2 regions of the Agrococcus sp. TSP3-2-1 genome follow, and region 1 is predicted to be linked to the other one. Evidence: predicted binding sites of a transcription regulator. Region 1 holds the regulator's gene; the other holds the start of a gene.

Region 1 (7,787 bases):
AGACCTTCGCCCTCAACATGATCGACACCCCCGGTCACGTCGACTTCACCTACGAGGTGAGCCGCTCGCTCGCCGCGTGCGAGGGCGCGATCCTGCTCGTCGACGCCGCGCAGGGGATCGAGGCGCAGACGCTCGCGAACCTCTACCTCGCGATGGACAACGACCTCGAGATCATCCCGGTGCTCAACAAGATCGACCTGCCGGCCGCCGACCCCGACAAGTTCGCGGCCGAGATCGCCGGCCTCATCGGCGGCGACCCCGACGACGTGCTGCGCGTGAGCGGCAAGACGGGCGTCGGCGTCGACGCGCTGCTCGATCGCGTCGTGCGCACGATCCCCGCGCCGCAGGGCGACGTCGACGGCCCCGCTCGCGCGATGATCTTCGACTCGGTCTACGACAGCTACCGCGGCGTCGTCACCTACGTGCGCATGGTCGACGGCAAGCTCTCGCCGCGCGAGCAGATCCAGATGATGTCGACCGGCGCGCGCCACGAGCTGCTCGAGATCGGCGTCTCGAGCCCCGAGCCCGTCCCCGCGAAGGGCCTCGGCGCTGGCGAGGTCGGCTACCTCATCACGGGCGTGAAGGACGTGCGCCAGTCGAAGGTCGGCGACACGGTCACGACCTTCCGCGCCCCCGCGACCGAGCCGCTCAAGGGCTACGCCGACCCGAAGCCGATGGTCTTCTCAGGGCTCTACCCGATCGACGGCAGCGACTACCCGGTGCTGCGCGAGGCGCTCGACAAGCTCAAGCTGTCGGATGCGGCGCTCGTCTACGAGCCGGAGACCTCCGTCGCGCTCGGCTTCGGCTTCCGCTGCGGCTTCCTCGGCCTCCTGCACCTCGAGATCATCACCGAGCGGCTCGAGCGGGAGTTCAACCTCGACCTCATCGCGACCGCCCCGAGCGTCATCTACGAGGTGCAGACCGAGGACCGCGTCGTGCACACCGTGACGAATCCGAGCGAGTTCCCCGACGGCAAGATCCACTCGATCGTCGAGCCGATGGTGCGCGCGACGATTCTCGCGCCGAAGGACTACGTCGGCGCGATCATGGAGCTGTGCCAGTCGCGCCGCGGCACGCTCGGCGGCATGGAGTACCTGTCGGAGGACCGCGTCGAGCTGCGCTACCGCCTGCCGCTCGGCGAGATCGTCTTCGACTTCTTCGACCAGCTGAAGTCCAAGACGCAGGGCTACGCCTCGCTCGACTACGAGCTCGACGGCGAGGAGGAGGGCGACCTCGTCAAGGTCGACATCCTGCTCCAGGGCGAGCAGGTGGATGCGTTCAGCGCGATCGTGCACCGCGACAAGGCCTACGCCTACGGCGTGCTCATGGCGGGCAAGCTCAAGGAGCTCATCCCGAGGCAGCAGTTCGAGGTGCCGATCCAGGCCGCCGTCGGCGCGCGCATCATCGCGCGCGAGACGATCCGCGCGATCCGCAAGGACGTGCTCGCGAAGTGCTACGGCGGCGACATCTCCCGCAAGCGCAAGCTGCTCGAGAAGCAGAAGGAGGGCAAGAAGCGCATGAAGATGGTCGGCCGCGTCGAGGTGCCCCAGGAGGCGTTCATCGCCGCCCTCTCGAGCGGCGAGTCGAAGAAGGACGCGAAGTGAAGCCCATCCGCGAGCGCTCGACGAACTACGGCGCCGTCGGCGCCACCTCCCACTTCGACTTCACGCGCTTCCCGCCGAAGGGCTTCGAGGTCGTGCAGCGCCGCTCGCGCATCGGCCACGGCCGGCCGCGCTTCGACGCCGCCGTCGCGGCGCTGCGCACCTGGAAGGTGCAGCGGCTCGCGGGCATCGAGGTCGACGTCGTCGGCACCGAGGACGGCACCGTCTACCGCCCGGTCGGCTTCCAGGACGGCGAGGCGACGCGCGCCGCGAGCGTCGAGCCGCAGCAGGACTTCGGGCCTGACGGCGAGCCGTTCCTGCAGCCGGGCGACTCGATCGACCAGCGCATCCGCTTCCTCGGCATCCAGCTCCACGCCCCGATGCGCGTCATCGCGGTCGAGGAGGAGCCGAACAGCCACGGCGTGATCCTCGGCTCGCTCGAGGGCCACCCCGAGGCGGGCGAGGAGCGCTTCACCGTCGAGATCGCCGAGGACGAGACCGTCTTCCTGCACTTCCGCGCGATCGTCCGCAACGCCGCCTGGTACGCCAAGCTCGGCGCGCCCGTCTCGAAGGCGCTGCGCGCGAAGTACCACGACCGCTACATGGACGTGCTGCGCTCGATCGACGTGCGCTGACGTGGGTCGCCTGCCCGACGGCGAGGCGGCTCCGGCCGACGGCCGGCTGCCCGAGGGCACCGCGGCCGACGCGCCCTTCGGCGCCTACATCCACGTGCCGTTCTGCTCCGTGCGGTGCGGCTACTGCGACTTCAACACCTACACGGCCGACGAGCTGCGCGGGGCGAGCCGCGCGGGCTACCCCGGCGACGTCGCCGCCGAGATCCGCCTCGCGCGCGAGGTGCTCGGCGAGCTCGGGCCGCTCCGCCCGATGCAGACCGTCTTCTTCGGCGGCGGCACGCCCACGCTCCTGCCCTCGGGCGACCTCGTCTCGATGCTCACGGGCGTGACGGATGCGTTCGGGCTCGCCGAGGGCGCGGAGGTCTCGGTCGAGGCGAACCCCGACTCGATCGACCTCGCCGGGCTCGTGCAGCTGCGCGCGGGCGGCGTGACGCGCGTCTCGATCGGCATGCAGTCGGCGGTGCCGCACGTGCTCGCCGCGCTCGACCGCACGCACGACCCCGAGCGCGTGCCGCTCGTCGTCGAGTGGGCGCGCGAGGCGGGCCTCGAGGTGAGCCTCGACCTCATCTACGGCGCGCCGGGCGAGTCGCTCGCCGACTGGCAGCGATCGCTCGACGCGGTCGTCGCGATGGCGCCCGACCACGTCTCGGCCTACGCGCTCATCGTCGAGGAGGGCACCGCGCTCGCCCGACGCATCCGCCGTGGAGAGCTCGCCGCGCCCGACGACGACCTGCAGGCGGCGATGTACGAGGCGGCGGATGCGTCCCTCGGCCAGGCGGGCTACTCCTGGTACGAGATCTCCAACTGGGCGCGGGGCGACAAGGTGGCGCGCCACAACCTCGCCTACTGGCGCGGGCACGACTGGTGGGGCTTCGGCCCCGGCGCGCACAGCCACGTCGGCGGTGTGCGCTGGTGGAACGTCAAGCACCCCGCCGCGTATCGCGATCGGCTCGTCGCGGCGTCGTCGCCCGCGCTCGCGCGCGAGGTGCTCGACGACGAGACGCGCCGGGTCGAGCGCGTGCTGCTCGAGTCGCGGATCGCCGAGGGGCTCGCGATCGACGTGCTCGACGCGGAGGGGCGCCGCGCGGTCGCGGGACTCGTCGCCGATGGCCTCGTGGACGGCAGAGCCGCCCTCGCCGGCCGGGTGATCCCGACGCTGCGAGGGCGGCTGCTGGCCGACGCCGTCGTGCGGCGCCTGCTGCCGTAGGGCCTACTTCACCAGCCGCCAGTTGAACGGGTAGCGGTAGGAGCCGCCGGCGTTGACGCGCACGCCGCCGATGATCGAGAAGATCACCTGCAGCAGCGGCGGCACCCAGTAGAAGGCGCCGAGGATCGAGCCGATGCCGAAGGTGATGATGCCGAGCACGACGGCGAGCACCCAGATGCCCACGACCAGGATCGTCATGAAGATGCCGAAGTTCAGCGCCTCCTTCGACTCCTGCCGGGCGAAGGCGCTGCGGTCCTTGTAGATCAGGTAGACGATGAGCGGCCCGATCCAGCCGCCGAAGCCGCCGGTGACGATCGTCGAGAGGCCCGAGAGGTGGCCCCACATGCCGGCGTTCTTCTCGTCGACGGGCGACATCGGGGCGCCGGCCGCGTACTGCGGCTGACCGGGGGCGCCGTACTGCGGCGACCCGGGCTGGGGCGAGCCGTACTGCGGCGCGTCGTACTGCTGGCTGCCGGGCTGGCCGTATCCGGGCTGGCCGTAGCCGCCCTGGCCGTACCCGGGCTGTCCGCCGGGCGGCTGGCCCTGCTGGCCCGGCTGCGGCTGGCTCCACTGGCGGTTGGGGTCCGCGCCCCCCGCGCCGAACGCCGGCTGGCCCGGGGCGCCGGGTGCGCTGCCGGCCGCGGGAGCGGAGAACGGCTCGGCCGGCTGGCCGAGCGCGGGAGCTGCGGGCGCGCTGGGGGCTGCGTGCTGCTCGTGGGTGACCGAGAAGCCCTCGACGGAGGGGTCGGTCGGGTCGTGCTGATCGTCTCGGCGGGGCACGTTGGGGTCGGACATGGGGAGTGCCTTTCGTGAATGGTCCGCGAAGTCTGCGGACGTTCCGCACGGCCATTGTGCGCCCGGGTGGCTGGGGAAGGGGTGAGCGATCGGGCGCGGCGCGTCGCGGCGCGGTAGGATTGGCAGTCAGCATCGGAGAGTGCCAGTCGGGGGAAGGAGCGCGAGATGGTCTCGGATCGCGGTCTCGACGTCCTCCGGGCGATCGTCGAGGACTACGTCGCCCTCCGCGAGCCGGTGGGCTCGAAGTCGATCGTCGAGCGGCACGCCTTCGGCGTCTCCGCCGCCACGATCCGCAACGACATGGCGCTCCTCGAGGAGGAGGAGCTCATCGTCGCGCCGCACACCTCCTCGGGGCGCGTGCCGACCGACAAGGGCTACCGCGTCTTCGTCGACCGGCTGCAGCGCATGCAGCCGCTCACGCCCGCGCAGCGCCAGGCGATCGCGCGCTTCCTCGACGAGTCCGTCGACCGCGACGACGTGCTCGCCCGCACCGCGCGGCTGCTCTCGAGCCTCACGAACCAGGTCGCGCTCGTGCAGGTGCCGCTGCGGCGCCCCGGCGCCGTGCGCCGCGTCGAGCTCGTCGCCGTCACGGAGTCGAAGGTGCTCGCCGTGCTCATCCTCGACTCGGGCCGCGTCGAGCAGCGCCTGCTCGACGTCGGGCAGCGCATCGAGCCCGACCAGGCCTCGGTGCTCGGCCGCGCGTTCACCGAGACGATCGCCGAGCTCGCGCCCGCCGAGGCCGTCCAGCGCCTCTCGTCGACCGCCGCATCCGCCCCCGCCTCCATCGCCGCCGCGACCGGTGCCGTCGCGCAGACGCTGACCGAGATGCTGCAGGGTGCCGGCGGCGACCGCATCGTGATGGCGGGTGCCGCGAACCTCGTGCGTGAGGAGCGAGACTTCCAGGGCACCGTGACGCCCGTGCTCGACGCGATCGAGGAGCAGGTGACGCTGCTGCGCCTCTTCGACGAGATGGGCTCCGAGGGAGAGGTCGCGACCCGCATCGGGCGCGAGCTCTCGGGGCCGCTCGGGGAGGCGGCGGTCGTGGCATCGACCTACACCGCCGACGGCAGCGAGGGGCACGTGGGCGTCCTGGGCCCGACCCGGATGGACTACGCAGGGAACATGGCCGCGGTGCGCGCAGTGGCGCGCTACCTCACGCGGCTGCTGAGCGAGGACTGAGTGAGCGACCACTACGAGACACTCGGCGTCGAGCGCGACGCCACGCAGGACGAGATCAAGAAGGCGTACCGCCGCCTCGCGCGCGAGCTGCACCCCGATGTCAACCCGAGCGAGGACGCGGCGGAGCGCTTCAAGGACGTCACGCACGCCTACGACGTGCTCGGCGACCCGCAGTCGCGCGCGGAGTACGATCGCGGGCCCTCGCTCGGCGGCGGGAGCTTCGGATTCGGCGACATCTTCGAGCAGTTCTTCGGCGGCGGCCGCTCGGCCGGCCCGCGCTCGCGGCGCCAGCCGGGGCAGGACAGCCTGCTGCGCGTCGACCTCGACCTCGCCGACGTCGTCTTCGGCGTGCACCGGGAGCTGCGCGTGCAGACGGCCGTGCTGTGCGAGACGTGCGACGGCGCGTGCACGGCGCCCGGCACGAGCCCGCAGCGCTGCACGATGTGCGGCGGCTCCGGTCACGTGCAGCGGCAGGTGCGGTCGCTGCTCGGCAACGTCGTCACGTCGCAGCCGTGCGCGGCGTGCCAGGGCTACGGCAGCATCATCCCCGAGCCGTGCCCGACGTGCGCCGGCCACGGCCGCGTGCGCGCCGAGCGCACGATCCCGGTCGACATCCCCGCGGGCGTCGACACGGGCCTGCGCATCCAGCTGCCCGGCCAGGGCGAGGTCGGCGAGGCCGGGGGACCGGCCGGCACGCTCTACCTCGAGATCAACGTGCGCCACCACGATGTCTTCTCCCGCTCGGGCGACGACCTGCTCGGCACGCTCGAGGTGTCGATCTCGGACGCGGCGCTCGGCGCGCGCAGCACCGTCGAGGGCATCGACGGGCCGGTCGAGGTCGAGGTGCGCCCCGGCACGCAGTCGGGCGACGTCATCACGATCGGCGAGCGCGGCGTCTCGCGCCTGCGCGGCGCCGGTCGCGGCGACCTCAAGCTCGGCGTGCAGGTCGTCACGCCGCAGCGCATCGACCGCCGCACGGAGGAGCTGCTGCGCGAGCTGCGCGACCGCACGAAGGCGCCCGCGCCGCAGCTCGCGCAGTTCAAGCAGGGACTGTTCGCGAAGATGCGCGACCGCTTGCGCCTCTGATGGCCCACTGCTACTGGCACGACGCGCTCGCGGGCGCCGAACCGGGCGCCGTGGTGACGCTCGAGGGCGAGGAGGCGCACCACGCCGCCGTCGTCTCGCGGATGCGCCGCGGCGAGCGCGTGCTCGTGAGCGACGGCGCGGGGACGCTCGCCGAGGGGATCATCGACCGCGTCGAGCGCGACGGGGTCGACGTCGTGCTGCAGCGCGTCGAGGCGGTGCCGCAGCCGAGCCCGCGCATCGCGCTCGCCCAGGCGCTCGCGAAGGGCGACCGGGCCGAGCTCGCCGTGCAGGCCTCGACCGAGCTCGGCGTCGACGCCATCGTGCCGTGGCAGGCGCGGCGCAGCGTCGTGCAGTGGAAGGGCGATCGCGGCGACAAGGCGATCGAGCGCTGGCGGCGCATCGTCCGGGAGGCGGGCAAGCAGGCGATCCGCGCGCGGCTGCCCGAGGTGACCGGCGTCGTCGACACCGCGGGACTCGCGGCGCTCGGCGCGCGATGGCAGCTCGTCGTGCTCGACCCGACCGCGCCCGCCTCGATCGCGGAGGTGCCGATCGAGCGCGACGCGCTGCTCGTCGTCGGGCCCGAGGGCGGCATCGACCCGGGCGAGCTCGAGGCGCTCGACGCGGCCGGCGCCGTGCGCGCTCGCATGGGCGACCACGTGCTGCGCACGTCGACCGCTGGCCTCGCGGGGCTCGCTGCCCTCTCGCTGCGGCTCGGGCGCTGGTGAGCCGGGCGCGGGTAGGCTGACTGCCATGGCTGAGCCCACCGTGTTCGAGCGGATCGTCGCCCGAGAGATCCCGGCGGAGATCGTCCTCGAGACCGACCGCATCATCGCCTTCACCGACATCGCGCCGCAAGCGCCGATGCACGTCGTCGTGACGCCGAAGTCTGCGCAGTACCGCGACGTCGTCGAGCTCGCGGCCGGCGATCCCGACCTCATGGCGGAGATGGTGCAAGCGGCGCAGGCGATCGCCCGGGAGCGCGCCGAGGGCGACTTCCGGCTGGTGTTCAACACCGGCGAGCTCGCCGGGCAGACCGTCTTCCACGTGCACGCGCACGTGCTCGCCGGCGCACTCGGAGAGGGATCGCTTGCCTGACGCAACCCGTTCGATCGAGATCGACGGCATCGAGATGGTGCGGCTGCTGGGGCCGCAGGACCGGCTCCTCACGCGCCTCGAGCACGAGCACCCCGACGTGCGCGTCGCCGTGCGCGGCAACCTCGTCACGCTCGAGGGCCCCGAGCAGGACGTCGAGGTCGCCGGCCGGCTCGTGCAGGAGCTCGTCGA
Region 2 (7,787 bases), on a different contig from region 1:
CGAACTCGGGCGGGCCGAGGAAGGCGAGGTTGCCCGTCTGGGGCAGGATCGTGCCGACCACGAACTCCGTGTCGACCTCGCCGTTGCCCTCGGGTCCGGCCGAGCCCGACGGCGTGGCGGCGCCGCCGCCCCCGCCGGAACATGCGGCGAGCAGCAGCACGCCGGCGGTCGCGGCGCCGAGCGCCGCGAAGCGCCGGGGCTTGGGCCCCTTGGTGCGAAGGAAGGACTGCATTGTGCTCCTCAATTGCGTGGGACGCGCTAGCGCGCGCGTTTGCACCACAGTAGGCGAGCATCGCGCCGAATTCCGCGCATTCGCGTTACGTCCTGGTAACGGTCTTGGCGCAAGCGACCCCGCTTGCGCCGGGGCACGGTGAGTCCTCGGCCGCCGCTGAGCGGCGATCAGGCTGCGGGCGGTAAGGGGCGTGGCCGGCGGAACCGCCCGACGACGAGGTCGACCGAGACGAGCACGAGCGAGAGCCAGACGAGCGCGAAGCCGATCCAGCGCTCGAGCGGCATGGGCTCGAGCATGACGAAGGCACCGAAGAGGAAGGAGATGATGGGCGCGAGGTACTGCGTGAAGGCGAGGGCGGTGAGCGAGATGCGCCGGGCGGCCGCCGAGAAGGCGAGCAGCGGCAGGGCCGTCACGAGGCCGAGGCCGACCGTCGCCCAGATGCCGGTCGCACCGGCTGCGCCGACCGTCACCCCGTTGATGCTCACCGCGACGGCGAGCATGACGAGGGAGGCGGGGACCACGGCCGTGGTCTCGATCGTGAAGCCCGAGAGCGCATCCACCGATCCCCCGACGCGCTTCTTGATCAGGCCGTACACGCCGAACGACAGCGCGACCGTGAGGCCGAACCACGGCACCTCGCCGTAGCCGATGACCATGACGAGCACGCCCACGGCGCCGAGGCCGACCGCGACCCACTGCGCGGGGCGCAGGCGCTCGCCGAGGAAGAGCACCGCGAGCACGACCGAGACGAGCGGGTTGAGGAAGTAGCCGAGGCTCGTCTCGAGCACCTTGTCGGAGAGCACGGCGACGATGAAGGCCGTCCAGTTGACGAGCACCGCGTGGCCCGCGAGCACGAGCGTCCAGGTGTCGCGCCGGTTGGAGAGGATCGCGCGCAGGCGCACCCAGCCGCGCGTCATCGCGACGAGGCCGAAGCCGACCGCGACGGAGGCGAGCACCCGCCAGCCGATGAGCTCGAAGCCGTCGATGCCCTTCGTGAGCTGCAGGTAGACGGGCACGACGCCCCAGAAGGCGTAGGCGAAGACGGCATACCAGACGCCGGTGGTGCGCTGCTCGGGCATCGTCCCCTTCAATCGCGAAGGCGGCGCCCCCGAAGGGGCGCCGCCGCTGCGTCAGTCCTGGCTCAGCGCTCGACGATCGCGAGCACGTCGCGAGCCGAGAGGACGAGGTACTCGTCGGCGCCGAACTTGACCTCGGTGCCGCCGTACTTCGAGTAGAGCACCTTGTCGCCGACGCTCACGTCGATCGGCACGCGGTTGCCGTTGTCGTCGATGCGGCCGGGGCCGACCGCCACGACCTCGCCCTCCTGGGGCTTCTCCTTGGCGGTGTCAGGGATGACGAGACCGCTTGCAGTGGTCGTCTCTGCCTCGACCTGCTTGATGACGATGCGGTCCTCGAGCGGCTTGATGGAAACCGACACGGTTGCCTCTTTCTTGTCAGACTCTGGGGCGCGCCCGGTCATGCCGGGCGCCGCTCCAAGACTAGGCGGAGAGTTGGCACTCGGTCAACATGAGTGCCAATCGCGGGAGGTTCGCGGGCGATCGGTGGTGTTGGATGAGTGCGATGGACGCCGATGCGCTGCGACTCCTGCTGTCGAAGGAGGGCCTCGCGCTGCTCGACCGCACGGGCGCGGGCCTCGACGGCGGCGAGGTCGTGCGCGAGGTCGCGCGGCTGCGTGCGGAGGGCCACGACCCGCTGCTCGTCGCGACGGTGCTGACGCAAGCGAGGCTGCGCCGTCGGGCGCGGGCGAAGTTCGGCGAGTTCGCCGATGGGATGCTCTTCACCGAAGCGGGGCTCGAGCAGGCGACACGGCTGCGCGTCGCCGCTCACCACGCGGGCCGGATGCGCTCGGCCGGCATGGTCTCGGTCGCCGACCTCGGATGCGGGATCGGCGCCGACGCGCTCGCGTTCGCGACCCTCGGGCTCGAGGTCACTGCGGTGGAGCGCGACGAGGTGACGGCCGCGATCGCCGCCTTCAACCTCGCGGCGTGGCAGGCGACCGTCGTGCACGGCGACGCCCTCGAGACGCCCACGGACGCCCAGGCGCTCTGGTTCGACCCCGCGCGGCGCGACGGCGCGAGCCGGCTGCGCGACCCGGCCGACTGGTCGCCCTCGCTCGACCGGGTCTTCGAGCGCGCTGCCGCGCAGCCGGCGGGCGTCAAGCTCGCACCGGGCATCGACCGCGCGCTGCTGCCTCCCGACGCCGAGCAGCAGTGGGTCACCGACGGCCTCGAGACCGTCGAGGCGGTCGTGTGGACCGGCGCCCTCGCCCGTCCCGCCGCGCCGCGCAGCGCGCTCGTGCTCGGCGACGGCGTGGCGGAGGAGCTCGTCGGTGCGCCGACGCATCCGGAGCCAGGGGAGCTCGGCGAATGGCTCTTCGAGCCGGCGGGCTCCGTCATCCGCGCCGAGCTCATCGGCACGCTCGCCGACCGGCTGGGCGCGAGGAGCGTCAGCGACGGCATCGCGTACCTCACGGGCGACGCGCTCGTCGAGACGCCGCTCGCGCAGGCGTTCCGCGTGCGCGAGACGCTCCCGCTCGACGAGCGGCGGATCGCGCAGCGGCTGCGCGAGCTCGGCATCGGCGAGCTCGAGATCAAGAAGCGCGGCGCGGACGTCGACCCCGCGGCCCTCCGGAAGCGGCTGAAGCTCAAGGGCGACGAGCGGGCCACGCTCATCGCGACGCGCGTGGGCGGGCGCCACCGCGCGATCCTCGCCGACCGCGTTTGACGCCGCATCGGTCAGCCGACGAGGAGCTCCGGCAGCCGCGGCAGCCACTCGACCGCGGTGACGATCGCGAGGATGAGCGCGAGCACCGTGCCGATCGAGCCGGTCGCGACCGCGACGTAGGGCCACGGGCTGTCTTCCGGGCGCCGCCGGAGGGCGAAGAGCGCGCAGACGGTGCCACCGGCGGCGATCGGGAGCCCGGCCCCGCTCATGAACGCGAGCGCGAGGCCGAGGCCCGACACGATGAGCGCGACCCACGTGAGGTCGCTCAGCCGGCGGGCGCCGGCCGCCGGCCGCGGGAGAGCCGGCTCGGTCAACCGCCCATGATCGAGTAGTACTCGATCCACTGCGCGAGGCGGATGGCGTTGACGACGCCGACGATGATCGAGATCACGACCGCGACGGCGCCGACGATCCCCGCGACGAGCGGCCACGGGCGGCCCTCAGGGTTCTTGCGGATGGCGACGAAGCCGAGGATCGCGCCGACGAGCGCGGGCAGGAAGCCGAGTCCGAAGACGAACGAGAGCAGCAGGCCGAGGCCCGAGAGCACGAGCGCCCACACGGTGATGCCGTTGAGCTTCTTCTCGCCGGGCGCGGCGGCGTAGGCGGCGGGCGCGTAGCCGCCGGCGGCGTCGCCGTAGGCGGGAGCCTGGCCGTAGGCGGGAGCCTGGCCGTAGGCGGGAGCCTGGCCGTAGGCGGTCGAGTCGCCGCCGTAGGCGGGCTGCTGGCCATACGCCGGCTGCTGGCCGTACGCGGGCTGCTGCCCGTAGGCCGGCGCGCCGCCGTAGGGCTGCTGCTGGCCGTAGCCAGGCTGCTGCTCGCCGTAGGGCTGCTGCCCGTATCCCGACGCGGGAGCCGACTGGCCGTACGCGGCCTCGCCCTGCGCTGCCTGCTGGTCGAATGCCGGCTGCGAGAAGGCCTGCCCCTGGTCGCCGAACGACGGCTGCTGCCCGTACGCGGGCGGCTGGCCGGAGCCCGAGTCCTGCGGTCCGTACGCGGGGGCGTCGGGCTGCGGGTCGTAGGCCGGCTGCGCCGACTGCTGGCCGAAGTCCGCGGCGGGCTGCTCACCGGCCTGTGGCTCGGCGCCCTCCTGGTCGGGGCGACGGAATCGGTCGTCGGCCTGCGAGAACTGGTCGGTCACGGGGCTCCTCCTTGGCACGCGCGCGGATGCGCGTGATCACGGTATCGCCTAGAGGCCCGGCTGCACCTGCTCGGCGAGCTGCACGATCATCGCGATGCCGGTGATGGTCGCCGAGAGCATCGCCACGATCGTCACGGCGCCGAGGATGATGGCCCAGATCGCGAGCAGCCGGCCGTCCTCACCGGTGCGCTTGATGCGCCCGAGCGCGATCGCGCCCATGACGATCGCCGCGAGCGAGCCGATGATCGGCAGCACCGTCGCGCCGCACGCGGCCGCGATGATCGCGAGCACCGCGAGGGTGCTCGTCGTCGGTCCCGGATGCGTCGGCGCGCTCCACGCCGTCGACTGCGGTCCCGGAGCGGGCTGGGCGGGCTGCGGGGCACCCCACCCCTGCTGCTGCCACGTGGCCTGGCTCATGCTGCGCCTCCTCCGTCTCGGCACCGATCCTGCCAGTCGCGCCTGTGCGGCGCATCGGCGACCTGCTGCGGGCTCAGACCTGCACCGTGCTCGCGTCGAGCGTCGACTCGGCCGCGAAGCCTGCAGGGCTCGGGGCGTCGCCGCGCGCGACGAGCATCGCGCCGACGGCGGCGATCATCGCGCCGTTGTCGGTGCACAGCTCGAGCGGCGGGATGCGCAGCTCGACGCCGTGCGCGGCCGCGCGCTCCGCGGCGACCTCGCGCAGCCGGCGGTTCGCGACCACGCCGCCGCCGAGCAGCAGTCGCGGGATGCCGAGCTCGGCGCACGCGTCGAGCGCCTTCGTCACGAGCACGTCGACGACCGCCTCGCGGAAGCTCGCCGCGACATCGGCGATCGGCAGCGCCTCCCCCGCCGCGTCCGCGCGCTCGACGTGCCGCGCGACGGCCGTCTTGAGCCCCGAGAACGAGAAGTCGAAGCGGTGCCGCTGCCGGTCCTTCGGGGCCGTGAGGCCGCGCGGGAACCGGATCGCCTCCGGGTCGCCGCCGACGGCGGCCGCGTCGATCGAGGGTCCGCCGGGGTAGCTGAGGCCGAGCAGGCGCGCGGTCTTGTCGAAGGCTTCCCCCGCCGCGTCGTCGATCGTCTCGCCGAGCAGCTCGACGTCGCCCGCGAGGTCGCGCACGAGCAGGAGCGACGTGTGCCCGCCCGAGACGAGCAGCGCGACGGTCGGCAGCTCGAGCGGCTCGCCCGAGAGCACGTCGGCGGCGACGTGGCCGACGAGGTGGTTGACGCCGTAGAGCGGCAGCTCCCGCGCGGTCGCGAGGCCCTTCGCCGCACCGATGCCGACCATGAGGGCGCCCGCGAGGCCCGGCCCGGCCGTCACGGCGATCGCGTCGATGTCGTCGAGCGTCATGGATGCGTCATCGAGCGCCGCGAGGATCGTCGGCTGCATCTGCTCGAGGTGCGCGCGTGCCGCGATCTCGGGCACGACGCCGCCGAAGCGCGCGTGCAGCTCCATCGACGACGCGATGCGGTTCGCGAGCAGCTCCGTACCGCGCACGATGCCGACGCCGGTCTCGTCGCAGCTCGACTCGATGCCGAGCACGACCGGTGCGCGCTCGCTCATCGCGCCTCCCGCTTCATCACCACGGCATCCACGTCCTCCGGCTGGTAGTAGCGCGGCCGCACCCCGATCTCGCGGAAGCCGACCGACTCGTAGAGGCCGCGCGCGACGGGGTTGTCGGCGCGCACCTCGAGGAAGAGCTCCTGCACGCCGCGGCGCTCGGCCTCGGCGAGCAGCTCGGCGAGCAGGGCACGCCCGATGCCGCGGCCGCGCGCGTCGTCCGCGACGGCGATCGTCTGCACGTCGCCCTCGACGCCCACGGCGCGGAGGCCCGCGTAGCCGACGAGCCGCCCCTCGGCGTCGACCGCCGCGAGGTAGCGGCCCCACTCGCTCGCGATCTCGTGCCGCATCGTCTCGGCCTCCCACGCGCTCGGGCCGAAGGAGGCGCGCTCGAGGGCCATGATCGCGTCGAGGTCGTCGGCGTCGGCGGTGCGGATGCGCACGGCCGCGGCGGACTCGTCGGCGGCGGTCACTGCGACACCCGCTTCGGGCCTGCCGACGGGACGGCGTCGGCCTCGCGGAGGTAGAGCGCCTCCGTCACCTCCCCCGCGCCGCGTGCGGCGGCGCGCGCGAGCAGACCCGCGTCGATCGCCTCTGCGTCGACGCGCGGGAGTCCCGCGTGCTCTCCCGCGGGCGCGGGGACGGCGTCGGCGGGCGCGAGGTGCGGGCCCTCGACGACGGCGCCGCTCGCGATGACGCTCCACGCGCGCTCGCGACGGCGCACGTCGGTCGTGACCTGCGCGTCGCCCGTCGTCGCGCCGAGGTGGCTCGCGACGCCGAGGCACGGCACGCCGAGCCCCATGGCCGTCGCGCGGGCGGCGGCGATGCCGACCCGCAGCCCCGTGAACGCGCCCGGCCCCATGCCGGCGACGACGAGCTCGATCTGGGCCCTGCGCCCCTCGAGCGCGCGCTCGAGCATGGGCCCGAGCCGCTCCGCGTGCCCGCGCCGGTCGTCGGAGCGCTCCTCGAAGACGAGCTCGTCGCCGTCGAGCACCGCGACCGCGGTGCCGAGCGAGGTGTCGATCGCGAGGATCATCGCGCCGCTCCCTCGAGCGCGAGCGCGCGCAGCCGCGCGGCGTCCCACGCCGGGCCGTGGCCGCTCAGCCGCACGTGCCGCGGCGCATCCGCCTCGTCGTCCATGTCGTCCTCCTCCGGGCCGGCCTCCGGCCGCTCGATCTCGACCCGCAGCCACGAGTCGAGCGCGTGCTCGAGGGGCGCGCCCCACTCCGCGACCGTGATCGCGCCGTCGAGGTCGAGGTCGAGGTCGTCGAGCTGCGCCTCGCTGCCCGCGTCGCCGCCGAGCCGGTAGGCGTCGACGTGCTGGAGGTCGGGCCCGGCGGCCGTGCGGTGCGTGCGGGCGATGACGAAGGTGGGGCTCTGCACCGTGCCGCGCGCGCCGAGCGCACGGCCGATGCCGCGCGTGAGCGTCGTCTTGCCCGCGCCGAGCGGCCCGATGAGCAGCACCGCGTCGCCCGCCACGAGGCTCCGCCCGATGCGCTCGCCGAGCAGCTCCATCGCGTCGGCGTCGGGCACGTCGCCCGCGAGCTCGACCGCGACGCGCGGGCCGAGCATGCCGGTGAGCTCGGGCGCGGATGCGTGCTCGAGCGAGACGGCGTCGCCGACGGCCGCGAGGCGGTCACCGATGTCGAGCACCACCTGGTCCATCGCGACGCGCCCGCGGATGGGCTGCGCGCCACCGCGGAGCAGCACGGGCCGGCCGGTCGCGGCGCGCGTGACGCCGTCGGCGTAGCCGAGCCCGACGAGCGCGAGCGTCGTCGGCCGCTCGGTCACGTGCTCGCCGCCGTAGGAGACGCCGAGGCCCGCCTCGACGCGCTTGACGCCGACGAGCTCGCCGAGGAGCCGCCGTGGCGTCCCGTCGAGCCCGAGCTCGAGCGCTCGCCGCGGCGCGAGCGCGGGATCCGCGGCCGTGCCGTGCGCGCCGAGGGCGAGCGAACCCATCCGCGTCACGACTTCGTACGTGATGGTGCCGGCCGCGACCGCCCACGCGTCGGCGCTCGGCTCGCCCGCCGCGGGGTCGCCGAAGAGCACGCCCGCGCCCGTGAGCGGCGGTTCGATGCGGAGCGCGCCGGCGGTGACCTCCGCGACGCGCGCGGGCTGGTCGCCCACCTGCACCG

Evidence for each region. Region 1 encodes HrcA, which represses chaperone genes, less so after heat shock. Its sites were predicted from a motif close to TTNGCACTCGNNNNNNNCGAGTGCNAA; they were not measured.
Region 2: a site for HrcA is predicted at 1,744-1,770, ahead of groES (co-chaperone GroES). Genes of this name have one in related genera too.

What each region holds. Positions count from the first base shown of each region.
Region 1 is NZ_JAFCWN010000008.1:31,505-39,291, forward strand. It holds gene lepA (translation elongation factor 4) at 1-1,604, shown strand, start outside; gene ACP7BI_RS11690 (DUF1990 family protein) at 1,601-2,236, shown strand; gene hemW (radical SAM family heme chaperone HemW) at 2,238-3,443, shown strand; gene ACP7BI_RS11700 (DUF4870 domain-containing protein) at 3,447-4,238, opposite strand; gene hrcA (heat-inducible transcriptional repressor HrcA) at 4,404-5,417, shown strand; gene ACP7BI_RS11710 (DnaJ C-terminal domain-containing protein) at 5,418-6,503, shown strand; gene ACP7BI_RS11715 (16S rRNA (uracil(1498)-N(3))-methyltransferase) at 6,503-7,228, shown strand; gene ACP7BI_RS11720 (histidine triad nucleotide-binding protein) at 7,254-7,598, shown strand; gene ACP7BI_RS11725 (PhoH family protein) at 7,633-7,787, shown strand, end outside.
Region 2 is NZ_JAFCWN010000002.1:392,992-400,778, reverse strand. It holds gene ACP7BI_RS04520 (ABC transporter substrate-binding protein) at 1-232, opposite strand, end outside; gene rarD (EamA family transporter RarD) at 400-1,311, opposite strand; gene groES (co-chaperone GroES) at 1,374-1,670, opposite strand; gene ACP7BI_RS04505 (THUMP-like domain-containing protein) at 1,814-2,977, shown strand; gene ACP7BI_RS04500 (hypothetical protein) at 2,989-3,291, opposite strand; gene ACP7BI_RS04495 (hypothetical protein) at 3,288-4,115, opposite strand; gene ACP7BI_RS04490 (DUF4190 domain-containing protein) at 4,164-4,532, opposite strand; gene tsaD (tRNA (adenosine(37)-N6)-threonylcarbamoyltransferase complex transferase subunit TsaD) at 4,606-5,655, opposite strand; gene rimI (ribosomal protein S18-alanine N-acetyltransferase) at 5,652-6,125, opposite strand; gene tsaB (tRNA (adenosine(37)-N6)-threonylcarbamoyltransferase complex dimerization subunit type 1 TsaB) at 6,122-6,688, opposite strand; gene tsaE (tRNA (adenosine(37)-N6)-threonylcarbamoyltransferase complex ATPase subunit type 1 TsaE) at 6,685-7,787, opposite strand, start outside.